2 regions of the Shimwellia blattae DSM 4481 genome follow, and region 2 is predicted to be linked to the other one. Evidence: riboswitches for the same ligand, from Rfam matches in the RefSeq annotation. Region 2 holds a riboswitch; the other holds the start of a gene.

Region 1 (7,498 bases), 2.0 Mb from region 2:
AAACAGACCTCCCGCGGGGTGGAGTTCAGTGGTCACTGGCACCCCCGGGAGGCGCTCACCCTCGGGGGCAATCTCGCCTGGACCCACGCCCGCTTTAACAGCTTCCGCCAGGGGGGCCAGGATCTGGCCGGGAAAACACCGCGCTACGTTCCCCAGTGGACAGCTAACCTCTCAGCCAGCTATATGCTCACCCGGCAACTGGGGCTGGGTGCCCAGCTGCACTATGTGGGCAGCAGCTACAATAACAACGCCAATACCGACAAAATGCCCCATTACACCACCCTGGATCTCAGCAGCAGCTATGAGATTGTCCCGGGGATCACCCTCGGCTCCCGGGTACGCAACCTGACGGATAAAACCTACGCCTGGCAGCGCACCTATGCCACCCAGGCGCTGTTTGCCCCGGGGCGGACCTGGGAAGCCTTTGTGAATATGCGTTTCTGATGCGTGGCTACCTGTTGACACTGTTTCTCTGCCTGGTGCTGCCCGTCACAGCGGGCAGCCAGCCGCTAACGCTGACCAACTGCGACCGCCCGTGGCACTTTACCCGCCCCCCGGTAAAGGTGCTGGTTTACACCCCTCCGGCGCTGGAAAACCTGCTGGCGCTCGATCTCGGTGCCAGCGTCATTGCCGTGGTGGGCGACCTGCCGGGCCGGGACACAGCCCCCTCGCCCTGGCAGCGGGCGGGGCAGCTGCCCGCCCGTTATGACGCAGCCCCCTGGTCTGCCGAAGCCATACTGGCCACCCGGCCGGATTTTATCTACTCCGCCAGTTACTACTGGTTTAACAGCCCGGAAACACCGGATCGGGCGCGCCTGGCCCGCTGGGGCATCGCCACCTGGCTTAGCGAAAACGCCTGCCAGGGGCAGCAGCGTAAACGCCAGCATCCCCTGCACTGGGAGGATCTGTTTGACGAGCTGCGCAACATTGCCGCTATCTATCACGTCACCCCCCGGGCGGAACGGCTGATCCGTACCCTGGAGAACAAGCTGGCGGCCCTGCGCCAGAGTGCCCGCTGCCTGCCCGCCCGGCGCCTGATGTGGTGGTATTCCGGCCTCAGCGTGCCTTATGTGGCGGGCAACACCGGCGCTCCGGCCCTGCTGACCCGCACCGTGGGCAGCACCAATATCTTCGCCGATGAGCCCCGGCTCTGGCCTGAAGTGTCCTGGGAGGTGGTCGCCGCCCGGGATCCCGACGTGCTGATACTCGGCGATCTGCGCCGGGGCACACCGGGAGACAGCGCCGCAGACAAAATCGCCTATCTGGAGCATAACCCGATCACCGCCACCATGCGGGCGGTGCGCCAGCGGCGCTATATCATTCTGCCCGGCTACGACCTGGATCCCTCCGCCCGCTCCCTGTATGCCCTGGAGCGGCTGATCACCCAACTTCACACCTTAACTACGGAGAATTTCTGATAATGACCTGTCCGGCCCACGAACTTCTGGCCCGCTGGGATACCCAGCAAAGTGCGTATATTGCCCACCGTGAGGCACGTTTTAATGTTGTGCTCGATACCCTGTCCCTCCTGTACGGGGATGATTTCCAGGTGCTGGATCTGGGCTGCGGGCCGGGCTCTTTCAGCCAGCGCCTGCTGAACCGCTTCCCCCAGGTACGAGTCACCGCCCTGGATCTCGACCCGCTATTGCTCGCCATTGCCCGGCAGGCGCTGGAGGGGCAACAAGACCGGATCCGCTTTATTCACGCCGATATGTCAGAGCCCGGCTGGGTCACCGCCCTGCCCGATACGCCCCGGGCGATCGTCTCCAGCACCGCCATCCACTGGCTGATGCCGGAGCAGCAGGCGGTCCTGTACCGGACGCTCCGGGAGCTACTGGCACCAGGCGGGATCCTGCTTAATGCGGATCACCAGCGCTTCAGCCCCCACCACCCGCAGCAAAAACAGCTGGCAGAAGCCCACGACAAGCTCACCCAACAGCAGGCCTTCGCCGCAGGTGCCCAGAGCTGGGACAGCTGGTTTGCCGATGCCAGCGCCTGCGAAACGCTACAGGCGCAGCTTCCCGAACGGGCGCGTCTGTTTGCCGGCCGCCCGGTGCCCCCCGCCACCACGGTAGGCTTTCAGCTGGCCCTGTTGCAGCAGGCCGGTTTTTTCGAAACCGGCACCCTGTGGCAATACCTTGACGACTACGTTATCGCGGGCTGGAAATAGCCTTGTCCCGGCGCGCCCCTCTGTTACTGGCCCTGCTGCTGAGCGCCCTGCTGCTGGTGGTGGTGCTTGCCATCGCAACCGGCCCGGTGACGTTCTCCCTGAGCCAGAGCGCCGGTGCACTGCTGGCGGGGCCCGGGGAGAGCCCCGACGGGGGCTCCCTGGCCCGGCGCATTATCTGGTCATTGCGCTTACCCCGTACCCTGCTGGCGGCCCTGACGGGGGCGGCGCTTGCCCTGTGCGGCACAGTGCTCCAGGCGCTGACCCGTAACGATCTGGCCGATCCCTGGGTGCTGGGGATCTCCTCCGGGGCCGGTGCCGGGGCGGTACTGGTAATTGCCGCAGGCTGGGGGGCGGGCTGGGCCGCTGTGCCGCTGGGGGCCTTTGGCGGCGCGGCGCTGGCATTTCTGCTGGTGCTGATCCTTGCCCGCGCCTCGCTGGCCGGGCAGTCTGGCCGCCTGGTGCTCACCGGGGTCGCCGTGACCCAGCTGCTTTCGGCCCTGACATCGCTTATCACCTTCTGGAAGACGGACGCCGACACCAGCCGTGGCGTGATGTTCTGGCTGCTGGGATCGTTTACCCGGGCAGACTGGCCCCAGGTGCTGCTGTGTGGCCTGGTGCTGGGGGGGATTTTCCTGCTGCTGCACCGGCTGGCCCCCACCCTGGATGTGCTGGCGGTCAGCCCGCTCACCGCCAGCACCGTGGGGGTGGATGTGGCGCGGATAACCCTGCTGATCTACAGCCTGACCACCCTGCTGACGGCCATTGTGGTCGCCTGTTGCGGTGCCATCGGTTTTATTGGCCTGACCGTGCCGCACATTGCCCGGATGCTCAGCGGCCGCCGCCACGGCAGCCTGTTGCCGGTGGCGATGCTGTGCGGCGCCATGGTCACCGTTCTGGCCGATACCCTGGCGCGCACGCTGTTTGCCCCCCGGGAGTTGCCGGTGGGGATCCTCACCGCCCTGCTGGGGGTGCCGGTCTTTTTACTGCTGGTTGCCCGCACCCGCCGGGGCGATAACTGAAAATAAAAAGTGTAAATGAAAATCAAATAACGTATAACAGGCGTCTCCGAGGGGTGCCCTGAAACGGGCTGAGATGGTGTAAACCGGACCCTTTGAACCTGATCTGGGTCATGCCAGCGAAGGGACGGTGGCAATGGCTTTTCAGGTTGTTGTCTGTTCATAGCGCCAGGCGCCCGGATCTCCACCATACCAGGAGATCTATGGATATTACGCAGTTTGAAACTGGCCTGTATGGTCAGTTGCGCCACGCGGCGGGTAGCCAGTGGCAGGAATATGTCAACCATCCGTTTGTCCGCCAGCTGGCTGCGGGCACACTGCCGCAAGCGGCCTTCCGCCAGTATCTGATCCAGGATTATCTGTTTTTGCTGCACTTTGCCCGGGCATACGGGCTGCTGGTCAGCAAGCTGCACACCCTGCCTGAAATGCGCTCGGCGACCGCCTCCCTTAATGCCATTATTGCGGAGCTGCCGTTGCATCTGGCCTACTGCGCGAGCTGGGGATTGCAGGAGTCCGACATTGCCGCCCAGCCGGAAGCCCCGGAAACCATGAACTACACCCGCTATGTTCTGGATACGGGCCACCGGGGCGATGCGCTCGACCTGCTGGCCGCCCTGCTGCCCTGTGTGGCCGGGTATGCGGAAATCGGCCTTGGGCTACTGAACAGCCCGGAAACCCGCCTCGACAACAACCCTTATGCCTCCTGGATCCTCAACTACGGCGACCCGCAATACCTGGCCGGGGTCCGCGCCGCCATGGCGTTACTGGAAACCACGGGCCAGCAGCGCGGTGCCCAAAGCCGGATGCCGGAGCTGAGCACCATTTTTACCACCGCCACCCGGCTGGAGTCTGCCTTCTGGCAAATGGGGCTTAACGCTGTGGACACCGCCCGATGACACGCCGTACCACGCCCCCCGGGATCCAGGTGCGGGACCTCAGCCTGCGCTTTGGTGATAACACCCTCTTTAGCGGGCTTAACTTTACTATCGAAGGGGGCCGTTTTGTCTCGCTGCTCGGGGTGAGCGGCACCGGCAAAACCAGCCTGTTGCAGATTATCGCCGGTTTACTGCCCCCCACGACCGGCAGTGTCAGCGGCAGCGACGGCCAGCCCCTGAGCGGGCGGATCGCCTGGATGGGGCAAAAAGATCTGCTCTATCCGTGGCTGACTATTGCCGAAAACGTGGCGCTCGGCGCCCGGCTACGCAAAGAGCCCACCGACCGCCCCTGGGTTGAGCACCTGCTGGAGCGCGTGGGCCTTGCCGACTACGCCCGGGCCATGCCCGCCACCCTCTCCGGCGGTATGCGCCAGCGGGCCGCCATTGCCCGGACCCTGTATGAACGCAAGCCCATCGTGCTGATGGATGAGCCGTTTTCCGCGCTGGACGCCCTGACCCGCAGCGCCATTCAGGAGCTGGCCGCGGAGCTGCTGGCCGACAACACGGTGCTGCTTATCACCCACGACACCATGGAAGCCTGCCGCCTGAGCCACCGGCTGCTGGTGCTCTCCCGCGGGCCTGGCGGCCTTGATGACAACCACCCGCTCACCGGTCAGCCCCCGCGCGCCCCCGATGACCCGCAACTTTTGCACGACCAGGCCCGGCTGTTGCTGCGGCTGACGGGGGCCCTATGACACCGACACTCACCCGCCTGGGGCGCGGCCTGACCGTCTTCGCCGGGCTGTTACTGTTCTGGTGGCTGCTGACCCTGAGCGGTATTCCCGCTTTTTTGTTGCCCACCCCGGGTGCCGTACTTCAGGCCCTGTGGCAGGGACGTGACTATCTGGCATGGCATGCACTGATCACCGCCAGTGAGATCCTCAGCGGCCTGGTCATCGGGGTGCTGTTTGGCGCCGCCCTGGCCCTGTGCATGATTTTCTCCCCCCGGCTACAGCGCTGGCTGATGCCCCTGGTGCTGACCAGCCAGGCCATACCGGTTTTCGCCCTCGCCCCGCTGCTGGTGCTGTGGTTCGGCTTTGGGATCAGCGCCAAGATAACCATGGCGGTCCTGGTGATTTTTTTCCCGATGGTTTCCGCCTTTTTCGACGGGCTGCGCCGGGTGAATAACGACTACCTCAACCTTGCCCGCACCATGGGGGCATCGCGCTGGGCGCTGCTGCGCCATGTGCGCCTGATGGCGGCGCTTCCGGCGTTTGGCTCTGGCCTGCGTATGGCGGCGGCGGTAGCGCCAATTGGCGCCATCATCGGCGAATGGGTGGGCTCCGCCGGGGGGCTCGGTTACCTGATGCTCAATGCCAATGCCCGGATGCAGACCGACGCCTGTTTCGCCGCGTTATTTATCCTGGTGCTGATGACCATTCTGCTGTGGACCACGGTCGATACCCTGGTCCGGCGGCTGATCACCTGGAAGCCGGAAACCGACTGACACTGTTACTGATAACGAACCAAGGAAAACATCATGCTGAAAAAATACCTGTGCGGCCTGTTACTGGGCATGGCGGCACTCTCCCGGGCCAGTGCCGCAGAGGATCTGACCCTGGTACTCGACTGGTACATTAACCCGGATCACGCCCCGATTATGGTGGCCGAACAAATCGGTGCCTTTAAACAGCAGGGGTTAAATGTGCGTATTATTCCGCCCTCCGATCCGGCGTTACCTGCGCGGCTGGTGGTGGCGAAACAGGCAGATCTCGCGATCACCTACCAGCCCCAGCTGCACTTTTTTGCCGACCAGGGGCTGCCGCTGGTGCGGGTGGGTACGCTTATCAGCTCCCCGCTCAATACCGTGATAACCCTCGATAAAGCGATAAAATCCCCGGCGGATCTCAAAGGGAAAAAGATTGGTTATTCGGTCAGCGGGATTGAGCAGGCAACCCTTGCCACCATGGCGCAAAACCAGCATATCCGGCCGGAGGAGATGACGTTAATCAACGTGAATTTTCAGCTTACCAGCGCCCTGCTGGCAGGCCAGGTGGATGCGGTGATCGGCGGCTACCGCAATATAGAAGCGCAGGAGCTGAAACTACAGGGTAAGGATCCCGTGGTGTTTAATGTGGAGGATTACGGCGTCCCGGCCTATGACGAGCTGATTATCGTCGCCAGCCGCGATACGATGTCCGCCCCGAAAATTCGCAAGTTTCTCACCGCCCTGAAGCAAGGTGGTGACTATCTGCGCGCGCACCCGCAGGAGACCTGGCAGGCTTTTGCCCGCGCCCATCCGGAGCTGAACACCCCACTGAATAAGCAGGCGTGGCAGGCGAGCATTCCGCTGTTCGCCACCGAGCCGGGTAAACTGGACAGCAACCGCTACCAGGCATATGAACAGTTTCTGTTCGCCAGCAAGCTGATTAAAAAAATCACCCCGGTGGAACAGTACGCAGTGGAGCTGTAACCGGCACACAGCACAAAAAAAACAGGCGCACCGGAGTGCGCCTGTTTTTTTAATTTGGACCGCCGACGAGGACTTCAACCCCGCACCTGTAGCATAAACTACTGCTCTTCCCTGATGAGCTACCGGCGGATATAGGGTTCACGCTGAAAGCACGTTTACCGCAGGGACGTATTATTCATATCCGGCGGCCAAATGCAAAATATATCCCGCCGGATAGTAAGGGAATTGTGAATATTGTGTGTCAGATCACACTACGCACGGTTACTTTTTCACTGCATCCTGAAGCGCTTCATCGGCGCGCCAGATGCGGTATTTCAGCTCAACATTTTCCGGGGTGTACACCACTACCGGCAGTTTGCTGTTATAGCGAATCAGCCCTTTACCGCCAGTATTGACCTGAACAAATTTGCGGGTGGTGGTTTTATCCGGGCAGGCCATCATGGTAGAGGCCGGTGAAGAGACTTTAGTTAACTGGTAGTAGGTATAGCCCCACCCCTGAAGATCTTTTTCTTCAAACTGGCCGCCCAGAATATGGCGGTTGCAGTCAACATCCAGCGTTTTGCCCGGCATCAGCTCCACTTTCAGCAGGGATTCGTCCGGCTGCTGGGGCAGATAAATCACCTGGCGTACCATCCCTTTTTCCGCTGCCGGGAATGGCGCAACTTTACTCAATGGCGCGTTCTGATCAACAGCCAGGGCTGAGGTGGACGCCAGTAACAGACCGCACAGGCTGGTGGTAATAGCTTTCATTCTGAGAACTCCGTGTAAGCAGATTAATTCTCTCTATGATCTTACAGCATCAGAATATAAGTCTAGAGATAATCGGTGACTGGCAACATTTTAAGAAGAAACTTAAGGGACCCGCCCGCTATTTACAGAAGGCGACACCATCCTCATAAACCACCGAGGTCACATGGGCCAGGCGCTCATAAAGGGAGAAATCACTGCCCTGGGACGAGGGACG
Region 2 (7,498 bases):
GTTGATGTTGTGCCCTGGCCCCAGGGGCTGTATACCGCCAGGATATGCACACCGCCGTGGGCGTCATCTTTGCGCCAGATACGTACTGCGCCGTCATCGGACACATAGCCGCTGGCGGTAAAAGGAGGGATGGCAGAACTGCCGCTGCAGGCCTGCAATAAAAGGGCCGCGACCAGAATAGCCCCGCGGCGCCAGCTAAACAAAAGGGGCGCAATCGCCCCTCTGTCAAAACGCGTCACTGTTTCGCCGTGGCTTACTTAACAGCGTCTTTCAGTGCTTTACCAGAAACAAATGCCGGCACGTTAGCTGCGGCGATTTTGATTTCTTTACCGGTCTGCGGGTTGCGGCCAGTACGCTCAGCGCGGTGGTTCACTTTGAAGGTACCGAAACCTACCAGTTGAACAGCGTCACCTTCTTTCAGAGACTCAGTAATTGCTGCCAGAGTGGATTCCAGAGCTGCTTTCGCCTGCACTTTGGACAGATCAGCCTTGTCAGCAATTACATCAATCAGTTGAGTCTTATTCATAAGTTATCCTTACAATGTGTTTATCGCTTGCTAAGCATCGAGTGCGACGGAAATGCCTGAATAGCACTCTCCTGCATACACGCACCGATAGCCACTTTTTTTCGCCCCACAAATGTAGACCAGACGGGGGGTTGATGGGAAGCCTTCAGGCACGACAAAACAGGCAGTAAGTCACGTTTTGTTGTCCTATTGCTGTAAATTTATACCGATATTGCTACTGCCGGCCTCACGCAGGTCTGCACGCAGTCCTTTGATCAGCTCAAGGTCCCGCTCTTCACAGGCGGCCAGCAGGCGGAAAATCTCCCACTGGATGTCCCACTCCTGCTCTACAGCCGGGTTAATTTTCAGCTCTTCTTCGGTCATTTCCCGCCCGGCCTGGGTCATTTCCAGCATTGCCACGGTGGTGACGGAGGTCTTACTGACCTCAATGGCGTGTTCGAGTGTCTCGCCACTCAGCTGTGCGTGCAGCAGCTCGCTTAATGCCACACAGGCGTCGATAGCGGGCCAGACACCGTAGATATCGTAATCCTCACCAACCGGGATCGCGTCTTCCAGTTTTTCCAGCTGGCTGTCGAAATTCACTTTGGCGTCTTTGACCGTGAGCGTCTCCCACACCAGATCAAGGATACGGCGATAGAGCTGCCCGTCGCCAAACGCCGTTTGCTGGCAGAACATGGCATAGTTGGGATACATACGCTCACACAGGCAGGCCATAAAGGTGACGTGCTGCCAGCTTTCCAGCTTCTCAAGACGCAGATGGATCGGATTCTGTAACATTAAACATTCTCACAAGGGCGATAGTGCGGGCAGTGTACCCCAATCATTCGTGGATTTCCTGCCAGCGCAAAAACGCCGGTTTACGTGATGCCACCGCATCCGCCCAGCGGGTGGGCTCCGGCAGGCGATACCCGGCCATACAGCGCTGTACCCAGCTCAGCGCCGTATCCAGGCTGACCCGGTGACCGGTGGAGATAAACAGCGGATTACAGCGCGCTTTACTGCGCCATACCCAGCCCAGTTGCTGGTCTTTATCTGTCAGGGGGGCCAGCGCACCCGGTGCCTCTGACGGGAGCTGGAACTGGCCACACAGGCGCTTTTTCGCCACCCCGATAGTGGGCACATCTTCCAGCAGGCCAAAGTGGCAGGCCACCCCCAGCCGCCGCGGGTGAGAGCGGCCATGGCCATCCACCAGCAGCAAATCCGGCTTGCGGCTCAGCTGTTGCCAGGCCGCCTGAAGGGCGGGCGTTTCCCGGAATGACAAAAACCCCGGAATATAAGGCATCACCGTTGGGATCCTGGCTATCTGATACTCCATAAGCGCCAGGGAGGGCCACGCCAGAACCACCAGTGCCGCACGGGTGATCCGGCCTTCGTCTTCGAAACCAACATCGGCCCCGCCCACCCAGCGGGGAGGATCGGCGATAAGCCGATCCTCCGTGACCACCAGGTGCGCCAGCGCCTGTTGCTGCGCGCGCAGCGCGGCAAGATCCATAGCCGCTCCTCAGGGGTGGTAAGGCACAGAGAGGCGGTGCACCGCGTCAACAAACGCGCCCGCGTGTTCTGGGGGCACATCCTGGTGGATCCCGTGGCCGAGGTTAAACACATGCCCCTCCCCGTGACCAAAGCCCGCCAGAATGGATGCCACCTCCTGCTCAATTCGCGCCACCGGCGCATACAGTACGGAGGGATCCATATTGCCCTGCAGGGCCACCTTGTGGCCCACCCGGCGCCGGGCATCGGCAATGTCGGTGCTCCAGTCCAGCCCCAGGGCGTCACACCCGGTTGCGGCCATCGCTTCCAGCCACTGGCCGCCCCCCTTGGTAAAGAGCGTTACCGGCACCCGGCGGCCGTCATTTTCCCGCTGCAGGCCAGCGACAATTTGATGCATATAGTCGAGGGAGAACTGCTGATAATCCCGGCCGGTCAGCACGCCGCCCCAGGTGTCAAAAATCATGACCGACTGGGCACCGGCGCGGATCTGCGCATTAAGGTACAAGATAACGCTCTGCGCGAGCTTCTCCAGCAGGGCATGCAGGGTCTGCGGCTCGGCATACATCATCTTTTTAATCACGGTAAACGCCTTGCTGCCGCTGCCTTCCACCATATAGGTGGCCAGGGTCCAGGGGCTGCCGGAAAAGCCGATCAGCGGCACCTCGCCCTTCAGCTCCCGGCGGATGGTGCGCACCGCGTCCATCACATAACGCAGCTCATCTTCCGGGTCCGGCACCGGGATACGATCCACATCCGCTTTACAGGTGACCGGCCGCGCAAAGCGCGGGCCTTCACCGGCGCCGAAGCTCAGACCCAGCCCCATGGCATCCGGGATGGTGAGAATATCGGAAAATAAAATCGCCGCATCCAGCCGGTAGCGCCGCAGGGGCTGGAGTGTCACCTCACAGGCCAGCTCAGCGTTACGGCACAGGGACATAAAATCACCGGCCTGCGCACGGGTGGCTTTATATTCCGGTAAATAGCGCCCCGCCTGGCGCATCATCCATACGGGTGTCATATCCACGGGCTGGCGCAGCAGCGCGCGCAAGTAACGATCGTTTTTGAGTTCGGTCATTCGTCCATTTCCTGTATCAACGGGGCGTCAGTGTAACATGTCATTCACAGTCTGCCCGACACCGGGCCACTGTATCTTCAATCAGCCGTCGCGCTACGGTGCCCACCGCCGGCAACAGAGGCAGCTGGTCATAACGATACCAGCCCGCATCCAGCAGTTCCTTACGATCAATGGCTATCTCGCCGCCCGCGTATTCTGCGGTAAAGGCCATCATCAGAGACTGGGGGAACGGCCAGGGCTGGGAGCTGACATAATGCAGATTCTTCACCCGGATGCCGCTCTCTTCCATCACTTCACGGGATACGGCCTGCTCCAGGGTCTCGCCCACTTCCACAAACCCGGCCAGCACCGTATAGACCCCATTACGGTGGCGCACGTGCTTGCCCAGTAAAATAGAATCCCCCTTGCGGATGGCAACAATAATGCAGGGGGCGATTTGCGGGTAATAGCGCTCCCGGCAGTGGCTGCACAACAGCGCCCACTCGGTTTTACTCGGGTGCATACTGTGGCCGCAATACCCGCAATAGTGGTGAGAGCGGTAAAATTCCGCCAGCTGTACCCCCCGGCCCGCCAGCTGAAACAGCCCGGCATCCTGGTCGATAATCTGGCGCACTGAGCCCATATCCTGTGGCTGCTGCTGGCAAATCAGCCAGACCGGCTCTCCCTGCCATTCACCAATCCGGCGGGCGGTAAGCCCCTCCAGCCCCCATTCTCCGGCCTGCCCGTATGGCAGCGCCCCCCCGGGTAACCATAATTTATGGTAGTGGCTGACGACCCACCAGCCGTGGTCTAATTTTTCAATTATGCGATCTGCTAACACTTGCGCTACTCCAGCTTCACTGGCAATCTCGTATTTACATTTTAATTACATTTTTACTACTGGTGCTGCTTAACGACTTACCCCATTTACGGAGTCATCTATGTTAAACCAGCTAAAATCCCTGACAGAACGCCTTAACGGAAATAACACACTCGTCGACCAGTGGCTGCTGCAAAGAAAGCACCTGTTAATCGCCTGGTATAACCTGGTCGGCCTGACACCAGGGAAAAGTTCGCTGGCCGCCATCGATGAAATGGCGCTGGATGCCTTTTGCCAGGGCCTGGTGGATTATTTATCTGCCGGTCATTTCCATATTTATGCGCGCATTATCGGTGAAATTAAAGGAAATTACGCACAGCTCGCCACATCGCAAATCTGCCCGCAGCTTGAAGCCAACACGCAGCAAATTATGGCCTATTACGATCTGCATCTGGAGAGCGCTCTGGAGCATGATGATTTTGCCGAATTTCAGCAAGCCCTTTCCGGGCTGGGTGAAGCCATGGAGACCCGGTTTGCCCTGGAAGATAAGCTGATGCTGATGGCGCTGGAGCTCAGCCGGGATCTCAGCGCCAATGACGGAAATCCGTTAACCCGTCCTGCTTGAGTTTCTGCGTATTAACGCGTAATTTACAACTGCCCCCGCACATGCGGGGATGAATCTTGTCGGAGTGCCCAGAGGTGAGCGTTTACGTTCGCCGCGGGCTGAGACCGTTAATTCGGGATCCGCGGAACCTGATCAGGTTAAAACCTGCGAAGGGAACAAGAGTAATGCCTCACTGTTTTCACTGAGCTCACCGGCTTCTTCACCGGGTGATAACTCAGGGTAAATTACTCCTTCCGTCGTTCTGGCAAGCCATATTCTGCGTTTAAACCGGAAATGAGCTATGTCCAACACCACAGAAAAACCAGACCGTCGCGCGCAGCGCGATGCCGCCCGGCACTTTATCAACACCCTTGAAGGGACCAGTTACCCCAGTTCACAGCGTATTTACCTCACCGGCAGCCGGGAAGATATCCGCGTGCCGGTGCGTGAAATCCAGCTCAGCCCGACCCTGATAAACCAGGATCCCCACTCGCCCCGCTATGAGCCCAACGAAGCGGTTGTGGTGTATGACACCTCCGGCCCTTACGGGGATCCGGCAATCCAGGTGGATGTGCACCAGGGGCTGGCCAGATTACGCCAGCCGTGGATAGCGCAGCGTAACGATACCGAGCCCCTGGACGCCCGCAGCTCCACCTGGAGCCGCCAGCGCCTGGCAGACGATACCCTTGACGAGTTGCGCTTCCGGGCGCTGCCCCGCCCCAGACGCGCCCGTAGCGGGCAATGTGTCACCCAGCTTCACTATGCCCGCCAGGGGATAATCACCCCGGAGATGGAGTTTATCGCCATTCGCGAGAACATGGGCCGCGAGCGCATTCGCAGTGCGGTTTTACGCCAACAGCACCCGGGCCAGGGGTTTGGTGCCCGGCTGCCGGAGAATATCACCGGTGAATTTGTGCGCGCTGAGGTGGCCGCTGGCCGGGCGATTATCCCGGCCAACATTAACCACCCGGAGTCAGAGCCGATGATTATCGGCCGCAACTTCCTGGTGAAGGTGAACGCCAATATCGGCAGCTCGGCGGTGAGCTCATCCATTGAAGAAGAGGTGGAAAAGCTGGTCTGGGCCACCCGCTGGGGGGCCGATACGGTGATGGATCTCTCCACCGGGCGCTATATCCACGAAACCCGGGAGTGGATCCTGCGCAACAGCCCGGTGCCCATCGGCACGGTGCCCGTTTATCAGGCCCTGGAGAAGGTTAACGGCATTGCCGAAAACCTGAACTGGGACATCTTCCGGGATACGCTGCTGGAGCAGGCAGAACAAGGGGTCGACTACTTTACTATCCACGCCGGGGTTCTGCTGCGCTATGTGCCGATGACCGCAAAACGCCTGACCGGGATCGTCTCGCGCGGGGGGTCGATCATGGCTAAGTGGTGCCTGTCCCACCATCAGGAAAACTTTCTTTACCAGCACTTCCGGGAGATCTGCGAGATCTGCGCGGCCTATGATGTGGCCCTATCCCTCGGCGACGGGCTGCGCCCGGGATCAATTCAGGACGCCAACGATGAAGCCCAGTTCGCCGAGTTACACACCCTTGGTGAGCTGACCAGCATCGCCCGGGAGTATGACGTGCAGGTGATGATCGAAGGCCCGGGCCATGTGCCGATGCAGATGATCCAGCGCAATATGACCGAAGAGCTGGAGCACTGCCACGAGGCCCCGTTCTACACCCTCGGCCCGCTCACCACAGACATTGCCCCGGGCTATGATCATTTCACCTCCGGGATTGGTGCGGCGATGATCGGCTGGTTCGGCTGCGCCATGCTCTGCTATGTGACCCCGAAGGAGCACCTCGGCCTGCCGGATAAAGACGATGTCCGCCAGGGGCTTATCACCTACAAAATTGCCGCCCACGCAGCCGATCTGGCAAAAGGGCACCCCGGCGCCCAGATCCGCGATAACGCCATGTCGAAAGCGCGTTTTGAATTCCGCTGGGAGGATCAGTTTAACCTCGCGCTGGATCCCTTTACCGCCCGGGCCTACCACGATGCAACACTGCCCCAGGCATCCGGCAAGGTGGCCCACTTCTGCTCCATGTGCGGGCCCAAATTCTGTTCAATGAAAATCAGCCAGGATGTGCGCGACTACGCTGCCCGCCAGCAAATGGATGCCGGTATGGCAGATATGTCGCGCGCTTTCCAGACGAAAGGCGGGGAGATCTATCTTCGCCAGGAGGAAATATAATGCTGTACCAACCCGATTTTCCCGCCATGCCCCGGTGCCTGGGGCTCTACCCGGTTGTTGACTCGGTGGAGTGGATTGCCCGCCTGCTGGAGGCCGGTGTGCGTACTATCCAGCTGCGCATTAAAGACAAGCAGGACCACGAGGTCGAGGCCGATGTGGCTGCGGCTATCGCCCTGGGCAGGCGCTATAACGCCCGGCTGTTTATTAACGACTACTGGCGGCTGGCGATTAAACACCAGGCCTACGGGGTCCACCTGGGCCAGGAGGACCTGGAAACCACCGATCTGAACGCCATCCGTAAAGCGGGGCTGCGGCTCGGGGTGTCCACCCATGACGATATGGAAATCGACGTCGCGCTCGCGGCCAGACCTTCCTATATCGCCCTGGGCCATGTGTTCCCCACCCTGACCAAACAGATGCCCTCCGCCCCCCAGGGGCTGGCACAGCTGGCGGCACATATCCGGCGCCTGGGAGAGTACCCGACAGTGGCCATTGGCGGTATCAGCATTGCCCGGGCACCCGCAGTGATGGATACCGGCGTCGGCAGTATTGCTGTGGTCAGCGCGATAACACAGGCGCCGGACTGGCGCCAGGCCACGGCACAGCTGCTGGACATTGCGGGTGCCGGGGATGAATGACGCAGATTTTATGCGCTACAGCCGCCAGCTGCTGCTGGAGGAGATAGCCCTGGAGGGCCAGCAAAAACTGCTCGCCAGCCAGGTGCTGATTATCGGCCTTGGCGGGCTGGGCTCCCCGGCGGCCCTCTACCTGGCCGGGGCCGGGGTGGGCCACCTGGTCGT

What was found. Region 2 has a riboswitch for thiamine pyrophosphate ahead of thiC (phosphomethylpyrimidine synthase ThiC). Riboswitches for the same ligand answer to the same signal wherever they lie in the genome.
Region 1: it holds a riboswitch for thiamine pyrophosphate, as region 2 does, so the genes downstream of both, EBL_RS08350 (TenA family protein) here and thiC (phosphomethylpyrimidine synthase ThiC) in region 2, are expected to answer to the same signal.

The regions. Positions count from the first base shown of each region.
Region 1 covers NC_017910.1:1,798,538-1,806,035, reverse strand. Annotated here, with positions in the region: gene EBL_RS08370 (TonB-dependent siderophore receptor) at 1-444, shown strand, start outside; gene EBL_RS08365 (ABC transporter substrate-binding protein) at 459-1,418, shown strand; gene EBL_RS08360 (class I SAM-dependent methyltransferase) at 1,421-2,170, shown strand; gene EBL_RS08355 (FecCD family ABC transporter permease) at 2,173-3,189, shown strand; TPP riboswitch at 3,229-3,331, shown strand; gene EBL_RS08350 (TenA family protein) at 3,390-4,082, shown strand; gene EBL_RS08345 (ABC transporter ATP-binding protein) at 4,079-4,816, shown strand; gene EBL_RS08340 (ABC transporter permease) at 4,813-5,568, shown strand; gene EBL_RS08335 (ABC transporter substrate-binding protein) at 5,602-6,534, shown strand; tRNA gene EBL_RS08330 (tRNA-OTHER) at 6,590-6,663, opposite strand; gene eco (serine protease inhibitor ecotin) at 6,796-7,284, opposite strand; gene EBL_RS08320 (LPS-assembly lipoprotein LptE) at 7,403-7,498, opposite strand, start outside.
Region 2 covers NC_017910.1:3,837,958-3,845,455, forward strand. Annotated here, with positions in the region: gene EBL_RS17945 (DUF1481 domain-containing protein) at 1-239, opposite strand, end outside; gene hupA (nucleoid-associated protein HU-alpha) at 254-526, opposite strand; gene EBL_RS17955 (YjaG family protein) at 713-1,303, opposite strand; gene nfi (deoxyribonuclease V) at 1,347-2,018, opposite strand; gene hemE (uroporphyrinogen decarboxylase) at 2,028-3,092, opposite strand; gene nudC (NAD(+) diphosphatase) at 3,133-3,912, opposite strand; gene EBL_RS17975 (Rsd/AlgQ family anti-sigma factor) at 4,013-4,516, shown strand; TPP riboswitch at 4,567-4,688, shown strand; gene thiC (phosphomethylpyrimidine synthase ThiC) at 4,797-6,698, shown strand; gene thiE (thiamine phosphate synthase) at 6,701-7,336, shown strand; gene EBL_RS17990 (HesA/MoeB/ThiF family protein) at 7,329-7,498, shown strand, end outside.